Regions from separate parts of the Oceanobacter sp. ABM4_470 genome, predicted to be linked through region 3. Evidence: predicted binding sites of a transcription regulator. Region 3 holds the regulator's gene; each other region holds the start of a gene.

Region 1 (4,365 bases), 1.9 Mb from region 3:
CATCGCGAAACCCCGGGACTGGGCGACAAGATTGATATGAAAAAGTCCGACTGGGTGCTGGAGTTCAACGGCAAATCGCTGTTTGGTCTGGGTGAAGACGAATGGGCCGTTAAAAAAGATGGCGGTGCCTTCGACCAATTCACCGGTGCCACCATTACCCCGCGCGCCGTTGTTGGCGCTGTAAAACATGCGCTGCAGTTTTTTGAGCTGCACAAGGCTCAGCTGTTGAGCCTGCCAGCCACCGATTCGTCCGAGGAGCAACACTGATATGGCCAAATCCCTTCAGGATATTTCCCTCGACGGCTTGTGGAACAACAACCCGGCGCTGGTTCAGCTGCTGGGCTTGTGCCCGCTGCTGGCCGTAACTGGTTCCGTCGTGAATGCCCTGGGCCTGGGCATGGCGACCATGATGGTACTGATCGGCTCCAACTTCTCGGTGTCGCTGATTCGTAATCATGTGCCAGATGCCGTGCGCCTGCCGGCCTTCGTTATGATTATTGCTTCGTTCGTAACCGTGGCTGAACTGGTGATGCAAGCCTTCACCTACGAACTCTATGAAGTGCTGGGGATCTTTATCCCACTGATCGTAACCAACTGCGCCATTCTGGGCCGTGCCGACGCCTTTGCCTGTAAAAACCCGATTCTGCCTTCGGTGGTCGACGGCTTTATGATGGCCATGGGCTTCACCGTGGTACTGGTGCTGCTGGGCGCCATGCGAGAGATTCTGGGTCAGGGCGTGCTGTTCTCCGACATGCAACTGCTGTTTGGCCCAATGGCGGCCAACTGGAAGATCGAGCTGTTCAGCAATTACCCGGACTTCCTGTTTGCCATCCTGCCTCCTGGTGCTTTTGTGGCGATGGGCCTGTTGATTGCCGTGAAAAACGTGATCGACAAACGCATCAAGGATGCTGCCGAAGCTCGTAAAGAGCCCGTTGAAGCCAGTGCTCCGAAACGGGTTCGGGTAACCGGCAAGGTAGGCTGACCTTCTGCTCACTTCTATGCGCCTACTGCCGGAATCTGGCAGCAGGCGCATCCATTCTCCCAACCCCAGAAACGCTCCGGCAGAATTAAATCCTGCGGCCATTCCACTGCAAAAGAGCGTCAGCCACGCCGACCGTGCTGCTATTTTTGGTAATTCCGCGGCACACAATTCATGAGCCACCAGCACATATTCCACGCAGACTATTCAGCTCGCTCTGCAATTTATTTTTCTGACCAATCTCTCCGCTAATCACCTATTCAGCCATCAGTCCAATCACCGAGCCGATTCAGCAAAAAGCGGCAGATAATTCCTGAAACCATCCCTGTAGGGGCAAGCAAAGCCGCTGAAGGCCTTGCCATATGGGCTATTGGGTCAATCAGGATCATGACAGCGTCTGCGCCTCAAGAAAAAGTACCGCCGCCGCATTAACAGCCCTCTTCCACCATTTAGCATCGGTAATACTGTCACCCACAAACAGCAGCACCGCTTGCGCCGATACGTTGCTGCGGGCTATTGATACTTTCGTTTGCACTATTTGTGAACTTGCACATATTCCAAAAACCCCAGTTTTACAGGCGGTGTTACGTATCGCCCCAATTGCGTGCACCCGCTTCGCACAGATACGCAGCACAATGCCCTAAAAAAATGCACCCTTTTAGGGCCTTTTATAACCCTTAGCAATCTTTTCCTATTTCAACTTTGGTTTTCAGAATTTAATTCTCTAAAAACAGGGTTTTTATCCATTTGTACTTTTTATTTGGTTTTATCAACAGGACTTTCAGGGTTGGCATTGTCTTTGTATTACATAGAGGCACCAAGAGACTGATGAAACAACCTACTAAAAATCAGGGAGCTACACCTATGTTGAAAAAGCTGACTACCGCAGCAGCAGTACTGTCCATGGGCATCGCAGCATCTGCACAGGCAGGTACTCTGGACGATGTTAAAGAACGCGGCATGCTGTCATGTGGCGTAAGTACTGGTCTGGCTGGCTTTTCTCAGAAGGATGAGAAAGGCAACTGGAGCGGTATGGATGTCGACGTATGTAAAGCAGTAGCCGCTGCTGTACTGGGTGACGCCAACAAGGTGCAATACAAGCCACTGACTGCGAAAGAGCGTTTCACCGCCCTGCAGTCTGGTGAAGTCGATATGCTGTCCCGTAACACCACCTGGACTCTGACCCGTGACGCTTCTCTGGGTCTGAACTTCGCTGGCGTTAACTACTACGACGGTCAGGGCTTCATGGTTTCCAAGAACCTGGGTGTTAAATCCGCACTGGAACTGGACGGCGCTGCCGTTTGTATCCAGGCCGGTACCACCACCGAACTGAACCTGGCTGACTACTTCCGCGCTAACGGCATGAAGTACACTGCCATCACTTTCGACACCTCTGACCAGACTCGTGCTGGCTTCGAAAGCGGTCGTTGTGACGTACTGACGTCCGACCAATCCCAGCTGTACGCCATCCGTATTGGTCTGAAAAACCCATCCAACGCCGTGGTTCTGCCAGAAGTTATCTCCAAGGAGCCTCTGGGTCCTGTTGTTCGTCAGGGTGATGACGCCTGGTTTAACGTGGTTAAGTGGTCTCTGACTGCCATGATTGAAGCTGAATACCTGGGTCTGGACAGCGCCAACGCTGACAAGATGGTTAAGTCGGGTTCTCCTGAGCAGAAGCGTCTGCTGGGTGTGGAAGGCGATTCCGGTGAAAAACTGGGCGTAGGCCAAAAGTGGGCTTACAACATCGTCAAGCAGGTTGGTAGCTACGGCGAATCCTTCGAGCGCAACGTTGGTAAGGGTTCCCCACTGCAAATCTCTCGTGGTCAAAACGCTCAATGGAATAAGGGCGGCCTGATGTACTCCAACCCAATCCGTTAATTCGGGTTTATTCCGCTACACCTGCCCGCCGCTGTTCTGCGGCGGGTAATTCCACCAAGAGATAATTATGACAAACGCATCCAGCTCAACTAAAGGGCAAGGATCTGCCCCGGCGTTTTATAACAATCCTCATATCCGAGCGGTTTTCTACCAGATTTTGTTGGTAGCGGCGCTTGGCTATTTCCTGCTGACCATTATTGGTAACACTCTGGCCAACATGGAAGCTCGCGGCATCAAGACCGGTTTCGACTTCCTGACCACGACGGCCGGCTTCGACATTCTGATGTCGTTGATTCCTTACGATGCCAGCTATACCTACCTCGATACCTTTTACGTTGGCTTGCTGAACACGGTTCTGGTCAGCGCCATCGGTATCGTTCTGGCCACCATCGTTGGTTTTATCATGGGCGTTGCCTATTTCTCGCCAAACTGGCTGATTCGCAAGGCGTCTGTGGTGTACGTAGAAACCTTCCGAAACATCCCGTTGCTGCTGCAAGTATTCTTCTGGTACTTCGCAGTGCTGGCGGCACTGCCCAATGCTCGTAACAGCCTCAACCTTGGCGATGCTTTCTTCCTTAACATCCGCGGTCTTTACCTGCCAAAACCACTGGAGGAGCCCGGTGCAATGGTGGTTTACGTTGCCATGGCCGTTGCCGTTGTAGGCACCTGGTTCTTTGTTCGTTATGCCAAAAAGAAGCAGGATCTGGAAGGTACCCAGCTGCCAACGTTCCGCATCTCGCTGGCCATACTGCTGGGCCTGCCAATTCTGGCCACACTGGTAATGGGCGTTCCTTTCCACCTGGAATACCCGGAACTGAAAGGCTTTAACTTTCGCGGTGGCATTACCATCATTCCCGAACTGATGGCGTTGGCGATTGCGCTCACCATCTACACCGGTGCTTTTATTGCAGAGGCTGTACGTGCCGGTATTCAGTCCGTGCCTAAAGGCCAAACCGAAGCGGCTCGCAGCATCGGTCTGAAAGACAGCAAGATCATGAAGTTGATCATCGTGCCGCAAGCCATGCGCGTGATCGTTCCTCTGCTCAACAGTGAATATCAGTCGCTGGTCAAGAACTCCACGCTGGCGACGGCCATTGGTTATCCGGATCTGTTTACCGTGTTTGTAGGTACCTCCCTGAACCAGACGGGTCAGGCGATTGAAATCGTCTTTATGACCATTGCGGTGTACTTCGCCGTCAACATGACCATTTCGTTCTGCATGAACTGGTTTAACCGTCGCGTTGCCCTGGTAGAGAGGAAGTAATCATGACCAAGACAACTACGGGTGCCATGGGCACTCAAGCACGGGTTTTTGAACCCAGCCCGGCTCAACCAGCGCCAGTTACCTCTACCGGTGCCTACGCCTGGCTGCGCGAAAACCTGTTCTCTGGCTGGCTCAACAGCCTGGTAACCATCGGTGTGGTTGCCCTGCTGATGACCTTGCTGCCACCGCTGTTCAACTGGCTGTTCTTCGACGCCAACCTGAGTGGCTCAACCCAGGCCGACTG
Region 2 (4,365 bases), 110 kb from region 3:
TGCTGTGTCTGGATGGCGGCAAGGTGGTGCTGCAAGGGCCGATGTCAGCGGTGTGCGATGCCCCGGAATTTCCGCTCAACAGCGGCGAAGATGCCGGCGTGGTGTTGGATGCTCGTATAGACAACGTGGATGAACACTGGCAGCTGGCCAGCGCCCGAATCCAAACGGCCAACAGCACCGACTGCATTGCACTACGCAGTATGCACTACCAGCCACAGCAGGCCGTGCGGCTGCGTATCATGGCCTCCGACGTTAGCCTGGCGGCAGATAATCCCAGCCAAAGCTCCAGTGTGAATAACTGTCTGCCCTGCACCATCGCCATGGAGTTGGCCGACAGCCACCCGGCCACCGTGCTGTTTGAATTACACAGCCAGGCCGGAAACCGGCTGCTGGCTCGCGTAACCCGCAAATCCGCTCATCAACTGGCGCTTAAACCCGGCAGCCAGGTCTGGGCCATGATCAAATCCGTTGCGGTGCTGTGAGCAGGTCGGGTGTCGGGTATCGGGTATCGGGTATCGGGTATCGGGTATCGGAACAAGATTGTGGGAGAGAGCTCGCTCTCGATATAGCTTGTTCTCAATAGTCTGAAACAAAACCTCGAACTCACTCCCCACAAACAAAAACCGGCGCTCGAAGCGCCGGTTTTTTTATTTGCAGTCTACTGTCTGGCAGATCAAACGTAGGTCAGCCAGCCATGACGGTCTTCGGTTTTACCCCACTGAATGTTGTTCAGTTCTTCACGCAGGGACTGAACTACAGGGCCTGGCTCGCCGGAGCCAATGGTGTGTTCTTCACCGTCGATGATCAGGGTGCCTACAGACGTCAGTACCGCCGCAGTACCAGACAGTGCTGCTTCACAGCCCGGCTTGCTGGCGCGTTCCACCAGTTCAGCCACAGTCAGTTCACGCTCGGATACGGTCATGCCGCGATCGCGTGCCAGCGTCAGGATGGAGCTGCGGGTCACACCGTGCAGGAAGCTGGAGTCCAGTGCCTTGGTGATGATTTCATTGCCGTCGATCAGCAGGAAGTTGGCCGCGCCGGTTTCCTGAACATCGCCACCCGGTGCAAACAGCACCTGGTCGGCATTGAACTGCTTACGTGCTTCCATGGTTGGGTGCATGGCCGAGGCGTAGTTACCACCGGATTTCACCATGCCCATGTGTGGCGCACAGCGAGCAGCGCTTTGTTCAACCAGCAAGCGCAGTGCCTTGGCACCACCGGCAAAGTAGTCACCCACCGGCGACAGCAGCACAAACAGCAGCGATTGCAGGGATGGCGCAGCGGCCTTGCCAATACAAGGTTCGGTGCCCATGTGGGTTGGACGAATGTAGAGGGATTCCGGCGGTGTCGGAATTTCATCGGCGTAGCGAGATACAGCGGTGGTGATCATGTCGGCCAGCGCCTGCGGCTCAAACTCCGGCAGGTAGAGCAGGTGCGAGCTTTGCGCCATACGGGCAATGTTCTGATCCATGCGGAAGATGGCAATGCGGCCATCTGGCTGGCGGAAGGCCTTCAAACCTTCAAAACAGGTGCTGGAGTAGTGCAGCACATGGGCGCCCGGGTGCAGGGTCAGGCGGTCACTTGGGACCCACTCTGGCGCTTGCCATTCAGAGCCATCAAAAACGGCGGAAATCATTTCCGGTAGAAAAACAGAACCAAAACTCGACATGAACGGAGTCCCAACACAAAGCCAAATAAAGAACCTGTTGCCGTAACCCTGTTACGCAACGGCCATCAGTTTATAGTTTTTTGACGCCGACGGCACGATCCCCATTGGTATTACGCCCATTGTTGCTCTAAAAATTTGGGAAAAACCGTTGCAGTCAGCGTTCAATCACAGCCTCACGACTCTTCCGAATAGTTGATGATCGACAGTAGCTGCAACGGCACTTCAATCAGCTTCTCGGGGCCGTGCGGGGTTTCGGCATCAAAGGTGAGGCTGTCGCCGGGGCCCATTTCGTACAAATGGTTGCCGTGGCGATAGACGATGCGGCCTTTCAATATATAGATGAACTCTTCCCCCGGATGCGAGAAGGTCGGGAACACTTCCGACAAATCGTCCATGGTGATCAGGAAGGGTTCAAAATTACGCTTGCCGCCGCGCTGGTACGTCAGCAGCTGGTAGGTGTGGCCCTTGTCGGTGCCACGACGCACCACTTCCAGCCCTTCTCCGGACGGCGTGAAATGGGCGCCACCGTCTGGCCGATCGTAATCATTGAACAGTTTGGAGATGGGTAAACCAATGGCGGTACACAACCGCGACAGAGTCTCCAGACTGGTCGACACCTGCGCATTTTCGATCTTGCTGACCATGCCCTGACTGATACCGGAGATCCGCGCCACATCGGTAATTTTCAGCCCTTCTTCCAATCTGGCCTTTTTGACCTTCATGGCAATGTATTGGTCGAGATTAAAGCGCTCGCCGTTTTCGCTCATCACTACTACTCCTCATCCTCACCAACCCCTGCTCATGCCAGAAAACCGTGCTCAGTCGTGGTGCTTTTGCGTGCACTCTGATTTTTTTTGGGGCGCAAAATCCATCCATTCTGGCCCACCAGGCACTGAAATCGGTTTTCTTAAGGGGAAAATTTCTTAACTAACTATAGGTATACCAAGGGCTGCAGAGCAATTTGAAAAAAATATTCCTGACAGGAAATAAGGTGGCACAGGCTATGCATTCACTTAAGGGAAAATAAATTTCCTATTGAGAAAACTTGATCGGTAGCTACACTGGTCAGCACTTGAGGAGCAAGACATGGCAAGTTCGAGTATGTCACTGAGCGAAGCGCAACAGTTTCTGGAAGACAACGAGATCAAGTACGTACTGGCTCAGTTCGTCGACATTCACGGTGTCGCCAAAACCAAGTCGGTTCCGGCTGCGCACCTGAAAAGCGTGGTGGAAAGCGGTGCCGGTTTTGCGGGCTTTGCCGTGTGGGGTCTGGGTATGGAACCACACGGCCCGGACTTCCTGGCGCGCGGCGACCTCAGCAGCATAAGCATCGTGCCATGGCAGCCTGGCTACGCTCGCATTGCCTGTGATGGCCACGTTAACGACAAGCCATACGGCTACGACAGCCGTGTGGTGCTGAAGAATCAGCTGGGTCGTCTGGAAGATCGTGGCTGGACCCTGAACACCGGTCTGGAACCAGAATTCTACGTATTCAAACGCAACGACGATGGTTCACTGGCCACCGTTGACGATACCGACGTGCTCGACAAACCTTGTTACGACTACAAGGGCCTGTCCCGCTCCCGCGCTTTCCTGGAAAAATTCGTGGAAAGCCTGCAAGCGGTGGACATGGACGTGTACCAAATTGACCACGAAGACGCCAACGGCCAGTTCGAGATCAACTACACCTACTCCGACGCGCTGACCTCTGCCGACCGTTTCACCTTTGTACGTATGGCCGCTGGTGAGATTGCCAACGAAATGGGCATGGTGTGCTCGTTCATGCCGAAGCCAATGTCTGACCGTACCGGTAACGGCATGCACTTCCACCTGTCGATTGCGGATGAAAACGGCAACAACCTGTTTGGTGACGACAGCGACAGCAACGGTATGGGCCTGTCGAAACTGGCTTACCACTTCTGTGCCGGTTTGCTGCATCACGCCAAGGCGCTGTGTGCCATCGCCGCACCGACCGTGAATTCCTACAAGCGTCTGGTAGTGGGTGGTTCTGCTTCCGGTGCAACCTGGGCGCCAGCCTACATTTGCTACGGCGACAACAACCGTTCCGCCATGGTGCGCGTACCGTACGGTCGTCTGGAATTCCGTCTGCCAGATTCCGGTTGTAACCCGTATCTGGTTCACGCTGCCATCATCGCCGCCGGTATGGACGGTGTAGAACGCCAGTTAGATGCTGGTGCGCCAATCAACGAAAACCTCTACACCATGCCAACCGCCCAACGCGAGGAGCTGGGTGTGGAAATTCTGCCGCAGAACCTCGGTGAAGCGATTGAAGCACTGGCCGCCGACAAGATTCTGACCGAAGCCATCGGCCAGCCAGTGATGGACGAGTTCATCAAGCTGAAGCGCGATGAGTGGATTGATTACTGTCGTCATGTGTCGGACTGGGAAGTGAAGCGTTACGCCGAGTTCTTTTAATTTGCTGGGAGCGCGGACGGCTCGTCCGCATTAAAAGCGGGCCAGCGGCCCGCGCTCCCGGAAAACGCAATATCAAAAATTAAACAGGCTGTTTTTGCTTTGGCAAATACAGTACGGCTTCGTGCGGCCTGAATCTGCATATCGAAGCCAAACGATGCGTCAGACGTCCGACTTGCGGCGTCCGACAAAAGAATTAACCCGGCGCCAGACTCCCGACCACTGACGCCCGACTTTTTGCGAATTAACGAGGAAAACGCCAT
Region 3 (4,365 bases):
GCTTCGGTCAGGCGTTCGGACAGGTATACCGAGCGGTGTTGGCCACCGGTACAGCCAATGGCGACGGTGAGGTAGCTACGGTTATTTTGTTCAAATCGAGGCAGCCAGCGTAGCAGATAACTTTCAATGTCGGTGAACATTTCGTTGACCTCGTCCTTGCCGGACAGAAAGGTGCGAATCTGTTCATCCTGGCCAGTAAACGGTCGCAGTTCCGGTTGCCAGTAAGGGTTGGGCAGGCAGCGTACGTCGAACACAAAATCGGCGTCCAGCGGGATGCCTTGCTTGAAGCCAAATGACTGGAATAGCACCGCCATGTCCGGTGTGCTTTTACCGGCAACGCGCATTTTGATCAGCCCACGCAGGTCATGCACCGACATGCTGGTGGTATCCAGCGTCAGGTCGGCCATGTTGGCCACCGGACCCAGTAGTTCGGTTTCGCGGTCGATGGCTTCAGCCAACGAAATATTGTTGTCGGTCAGCGGGTGTTTGCGACGGGTCGAGCTGAAGCGCTGCAATAGCACTTCTTCGGTGGCGTCGAGGAAGACGATGTCGAGCTGGCGGTAGTGTTGTGGCAGCTCAGTCAGTACTTCAGTGAGGTGCTCAATGTCGTCCGGCAGGTTACGAACGTCAACGCTGACCGCGACCGATGAACGCTTTTCGGCGCTGCATGGCAATTCTGCCAGGGCTGGCAGCAGGTCGACGGGGAGGTTGTCGATGCAGTAGAAACCCAGGTCTTCCAGCACGGCCAGGGCGCTGGATTTACCGGAACCGGAGCGACCGCTAATGACGACCAGACGCATAACCTGTCTCCAGTGGTTGTCGGTGGCTGAGTGACTGGTTCGGCTACCCGTCAGGACAGGGCAGCGTCGAACAGGGGGCGATTGCCAGAGGCATCTCGCAGCTTCTGACGGTAATCGGCCTGGCTGAAGTTTTGCGCCAGCGTGGCCAGAATTTGCAGGTGTTCGTCGGTGGCTTCTTCCGGCACCAGCAGGGCAAACACCAGGTCGACCGGCTGGCGGTCGATCGAGTCGAAGTCGATGGCGTTGTTCAGGTGCAGCAGCACGCCAACGGCTTCGTTACATTGAGGCAAACGGCAGTGGGGGATAGCGATGCCCTCGCCGATACCTGTACTGCCAAGGCGCTCGCGCCCTAGCAGTCGTTCGAACACTTCATCCGATGAGCTATCGCTCAGTTCTTCCGCAACCAGACTGGAGATGAACTCCAGCAACTTCTTTTTGCTTGAAACCGTCACGTCATTGATGGTGCGTTCCGGGGTCAGGATATCGGCGATTTGGAGGGTCATGCGTTAGCCTTGTCCGTGCTGTCGTGCAACCAGTTTCTCTTTGTGTTTAAGCACCTGACGATCCAGTTTGTCGGCCATCAGGTCGATGGCTGCGTACATGTCGTCGTGAGTCGCCGTTGCGTTGATGTCGGCACCTGCTACGTGCAGGGTGCCTTCGGCAATCTTGCGATCCTTCTCGAGCTTGAGAATAAACTGACCCGACGTGATGTCGGCGTGGCGCTCCAGGCGCACCAGTTTTTCTTTCACATAGGCTTCCATGGCTTCCGTTACTTCAACGTGTTGGCCACTAATAGTGATGCTCATAAAACGGCTCCTCCTTTACAGATCCAATACTGAGACTAGACCTGTTGTTGACATCAGATCAACTGTTTACGTTCGTTTGATGGTGGAATCATCATGGCTTCACGGTATTTGGCGACGGTGCGTCGCGCCACCTGAATGCCTTTTTCGCTCAGCATGGTGGCAATTTTGTTGTCACTCAGTGGCTTACGCGCGTTTTCTTCGCTGATCAGTTTCTTGATCATGGCGCGAATAGCGGTCGAGGAGCACTCTCCGCCGGTGTCGGTGCTGACGTGGCTGGAGAAGAAATACTTGAGCTCGAAAATGCCTCGTGGGGTGTGCATGAATTTCTGGGTGGTGACCCGTGAAATGGTGGATTCATGCATGCCAACGGCTTCGGCAATGTCGTGCAATACCAGTGGTTTCATCTTTTCTTCGCCTTCTTCGAAGAATTCGATCTGGTATTCAACAATTTTGGTCGCCACTTTCAGCAAGGTGTCGTTGCGGCTTTGCAGGCTCTTGATGAACCAGCGAGCCTCTTGCAGGTGGTCTTTCAGGAAGGTGTTGTCGGAGCTGCTGTCAGAGCGACGCACCAGCGAGGCGTAGTCGGCGTTGACGCGCAGTTTCGGCGCAATGTCGGGGTTCAGTTCGACGCGCCATTCATCGCGGATGTTACGCACGATGACGTCGGGGACAACGTATTCGGACTGTTCGCCGCTGATGCCTGCCCCCGGTTTCGGGTTGAGCTCCTTGATCAGTCGCAGTACCGCCTTGAGGTTGTCTTCCTTCAATTTGGTTTTGCGCATCAGGGTCGGGTAGTCGCGGCTGCCCAGCAGATTGATGAAATCGCTGATCACCAGTTGCGCCTCGGTCAACCAGGGGGTGTCTTTTGGCAGTTGCGCCAGTTGCAGCAACAGGCATTCGCGCAGGTCGCGAGCGAACACCCCGGCCGGGTCGAACTGTTGCAGGCGTTTCAGTACCGCAACGACTTCTTCCTGTTCCACCTCGGATTCCGGGTCCATGGCTTCGAGCACGTCTTCGATGGTGGTGTGCAGGTAGCCGTCTTCGTCGACACCGTCGATCAGCATAGTGGCGATTTCGCGGTCGACGTCGCTCATGGGCGTCAGGTTCAGCTGCCATTCCAGATGACCTTGCAGGTCGTCGGTGGTGGCATGACGGGAGTCATAGTCGAAATCATCGTCACCGGAAGGACCTGGGCCTGCGGCAATGCTGGCGGTGGTCTGGAAGGTGTCGTCCCAGTCGCTGTCAACCGGCAGGTCGTCCGGCATTTTGTCGTCAGACCATTGGTCGCCCAGTTCCTGGGTTTCCGGTTCCGGCGTGCTGGCAGTGACTTCGGTTTCGTTATTGTCGTTGTTGCTGCTGGCTTCGGAGGAGAAGTCTTCGTTCTCGGACTCGTCATGTTCCAGCATGGGATTGGAGTCCAGGGCTTCCTGGATTTCCTGTTGCAGATCCAGAGTCGACAGTTGCAGCAAGCGGATGGCCTGTTGCAGCTGTGGCGTCATGGTCAGCGACTGACCCATTTTTAACTGAAGCGATGCTTTCATACTGCGCTACTGTTCATCAATGATCGGCATGTTCTGTGCATTATACGCAAGCTTTGCGCCCTGCCTATGCCTGTATGGTTTCGCTTTGCAAACAGCGAAATACCGGAATCTCTGGCAGCGTTGCGGATCAGAGACGGAAATCCTGTCCCAGATACACAGCCCGTACCTGTTCGTTGGCCAACACTTCGTCGGCGGTGCCTTCGGCAATGATGTGGCCGCCGCCTACAATGTAGGCTTTTTCGCAAATTGCCAATGTTTCCCGCACGTTATGGTCGGTAATCAACACGCCGATACCGCGGTTTTTGAGCTGGCGAATGATGTCCATGATGTCAGCGACAGAAATCGGGTCAACCCCTGCGAAAGGCTCATCGAGCAACACAAAGGACGGTTCAGCGGCCAGTGCGCGGGCAATTTCGACCCGTCGGCGCTCGCCCCCGGAGAGGGCCATACCGGCACTTTTGCGAATGTGCTGGATGTGAAATTCGTCCAATAATTGCTCCAGTTGCTGCTGCCTGCCGGCCTTGTTGAGGTCGTCGCGGGTTTCCAGAATGGCCAGAATGTTATCTTCAACGCTGAGCTTGCGGAAGATCGAGGCTTCCTGTGGCAGGTAGCCAATGCCTTTCTTGGCGCGGCCGTGCATCGGCAAGTGGGAGATGTCTTCATCGTCGATGCTGACACGGCCCTTGTCGGCCTGCACCAGGTTCACAATCATGTAGAAACAGGTGGTTTTGCCGGCGCCGTTGGGGCCCAGCAAACCGACGATTTGACCGCTGGAAACTGCCAGCGATACGTCCTTTACCACTTCCCGGCCGCCGTAGCTTTTGGCCAGGTGCTGCGCCTTGAGGGTCTTCATTCACTGGTCTCCGCAGCTGTCTCCTCGTCCGTGTCCACCAGGTTGTTGTTGGCGCTGTCAGCCTGGCCGGTTTGCTGCGGCTGGATGATCACGCGAATACGCTGGCTATCGGATTCGCCGCTGGCGTCCGACTGGTCGGAGGCTGGCGTTTGACCACTGGCAGAGACGGTTTCGGCGGTGATGTCGTAACGAATCTGCTGGCCACTGAAGCTGTTGTTTTCCTGGGTCAGTTCGGCGTTGCCGCTGAAGTTGATCAGCTTGTCGGCAGCAAAGTAGTCGATGCGTTCAGCACTGGCGTTGGTCACCGGCTTATCGGCACTGACTTGCTGCTCGTAGCGGGCTGGCTCGCCTTCGGCAATGGCTTG

Evidence for each region. Region 3 encodes sigma-54, which starts transcription at its own class of promoters, with help from an activator protein. Its sites were predicted from a motif close to TGGCACNNNNNTTGCTNT; they were not measured.
Region 1: the regulator sigma-54 is predicted to act here: its motif matches at 1,768-1,785, upstream of ACXADJ_RS04315 (amino acid ABC transporter substrate-binding protein).
Region 2: the regulator sigma-54 is predicted to act here: its motif matches at 2,662-2,679, upstream of glnT (type III glutamate--ammonia ligase).

What each region holds. Positions count from the first base shown of each region.
Region 1 covers NZ_JBSWTR010000001.1:992,859-997,223, reverse strand. Annotated here, with positions in the region: gene rsxG (electron transport complex subunit RsxG) at 1-267, shown strand, start outside; gene ACXADJ_RS04320 (electron transport complex subunit E) at 269-982, shown strand; gene ACXADJ_RS04315 (amino acid ABC transporter substrate-binding protein) at 1,844-2,857, shown strand; gene ACXADJ_RS04310 (amino acid ABC transporter permease) at 2,925-4,121, shown strand; gene ACXADJ_RS04305 (amino acid ABC transporter permease) at 4,124-4,365, shown strand, end outside.
Region 2 covers NZ_JBSWTR010000001.1:3,004,500-3,008,864, forward strand. Annotated here, with positions in the region: gene ACXADJ_RS13330 (molybdenum ABC transporter ATP-binding protein) at 1-482, shown strand, start outside; gene ACXADJ_RS13335 (branched-chain amino acid aminotransferase) at 674-1,669, opposite strand; gene ACXADJ_RS13340 (helix-turn-helix domain-containing protein) at 1,843-2,436, opposite strand; gene glnT (type III glutamate--ammonia ligase) at 2,756-4,105, shown strand; gene ACXADJ_RS13350 (class II glutamine amidotransferase) at 4,364-4,365, shown strand, end outside.
Region 3 covers NZ_JBSWTR010000001.1:2,892,113-2,896,477, reverse strand. Annotated here, with positions in the region: gene rapZ (RNase adapter RapZ) at 1-800, opposite strand, end outside; gene ptsN (PTS IIA-like nitrogen regulatory protein PtsN) at 851-1,303, opposite strand; gene hpf (ribosome hibernation-promoting factor, HPF/YfiA family) at 1,307-1,606, opposite strand; gene ACXADJ_RS12730 (RNA polymerase factor sigma-54) at 1,660-3,147, opposite strand; gene lptB (LPS export ABC transporter ATP-binding protein) at 3,275-4,000, opposite strand; gene lptA (lipopolysaccharide transport periplasmic protein LptA) at 3,997-4,365, opposite strand, start outside.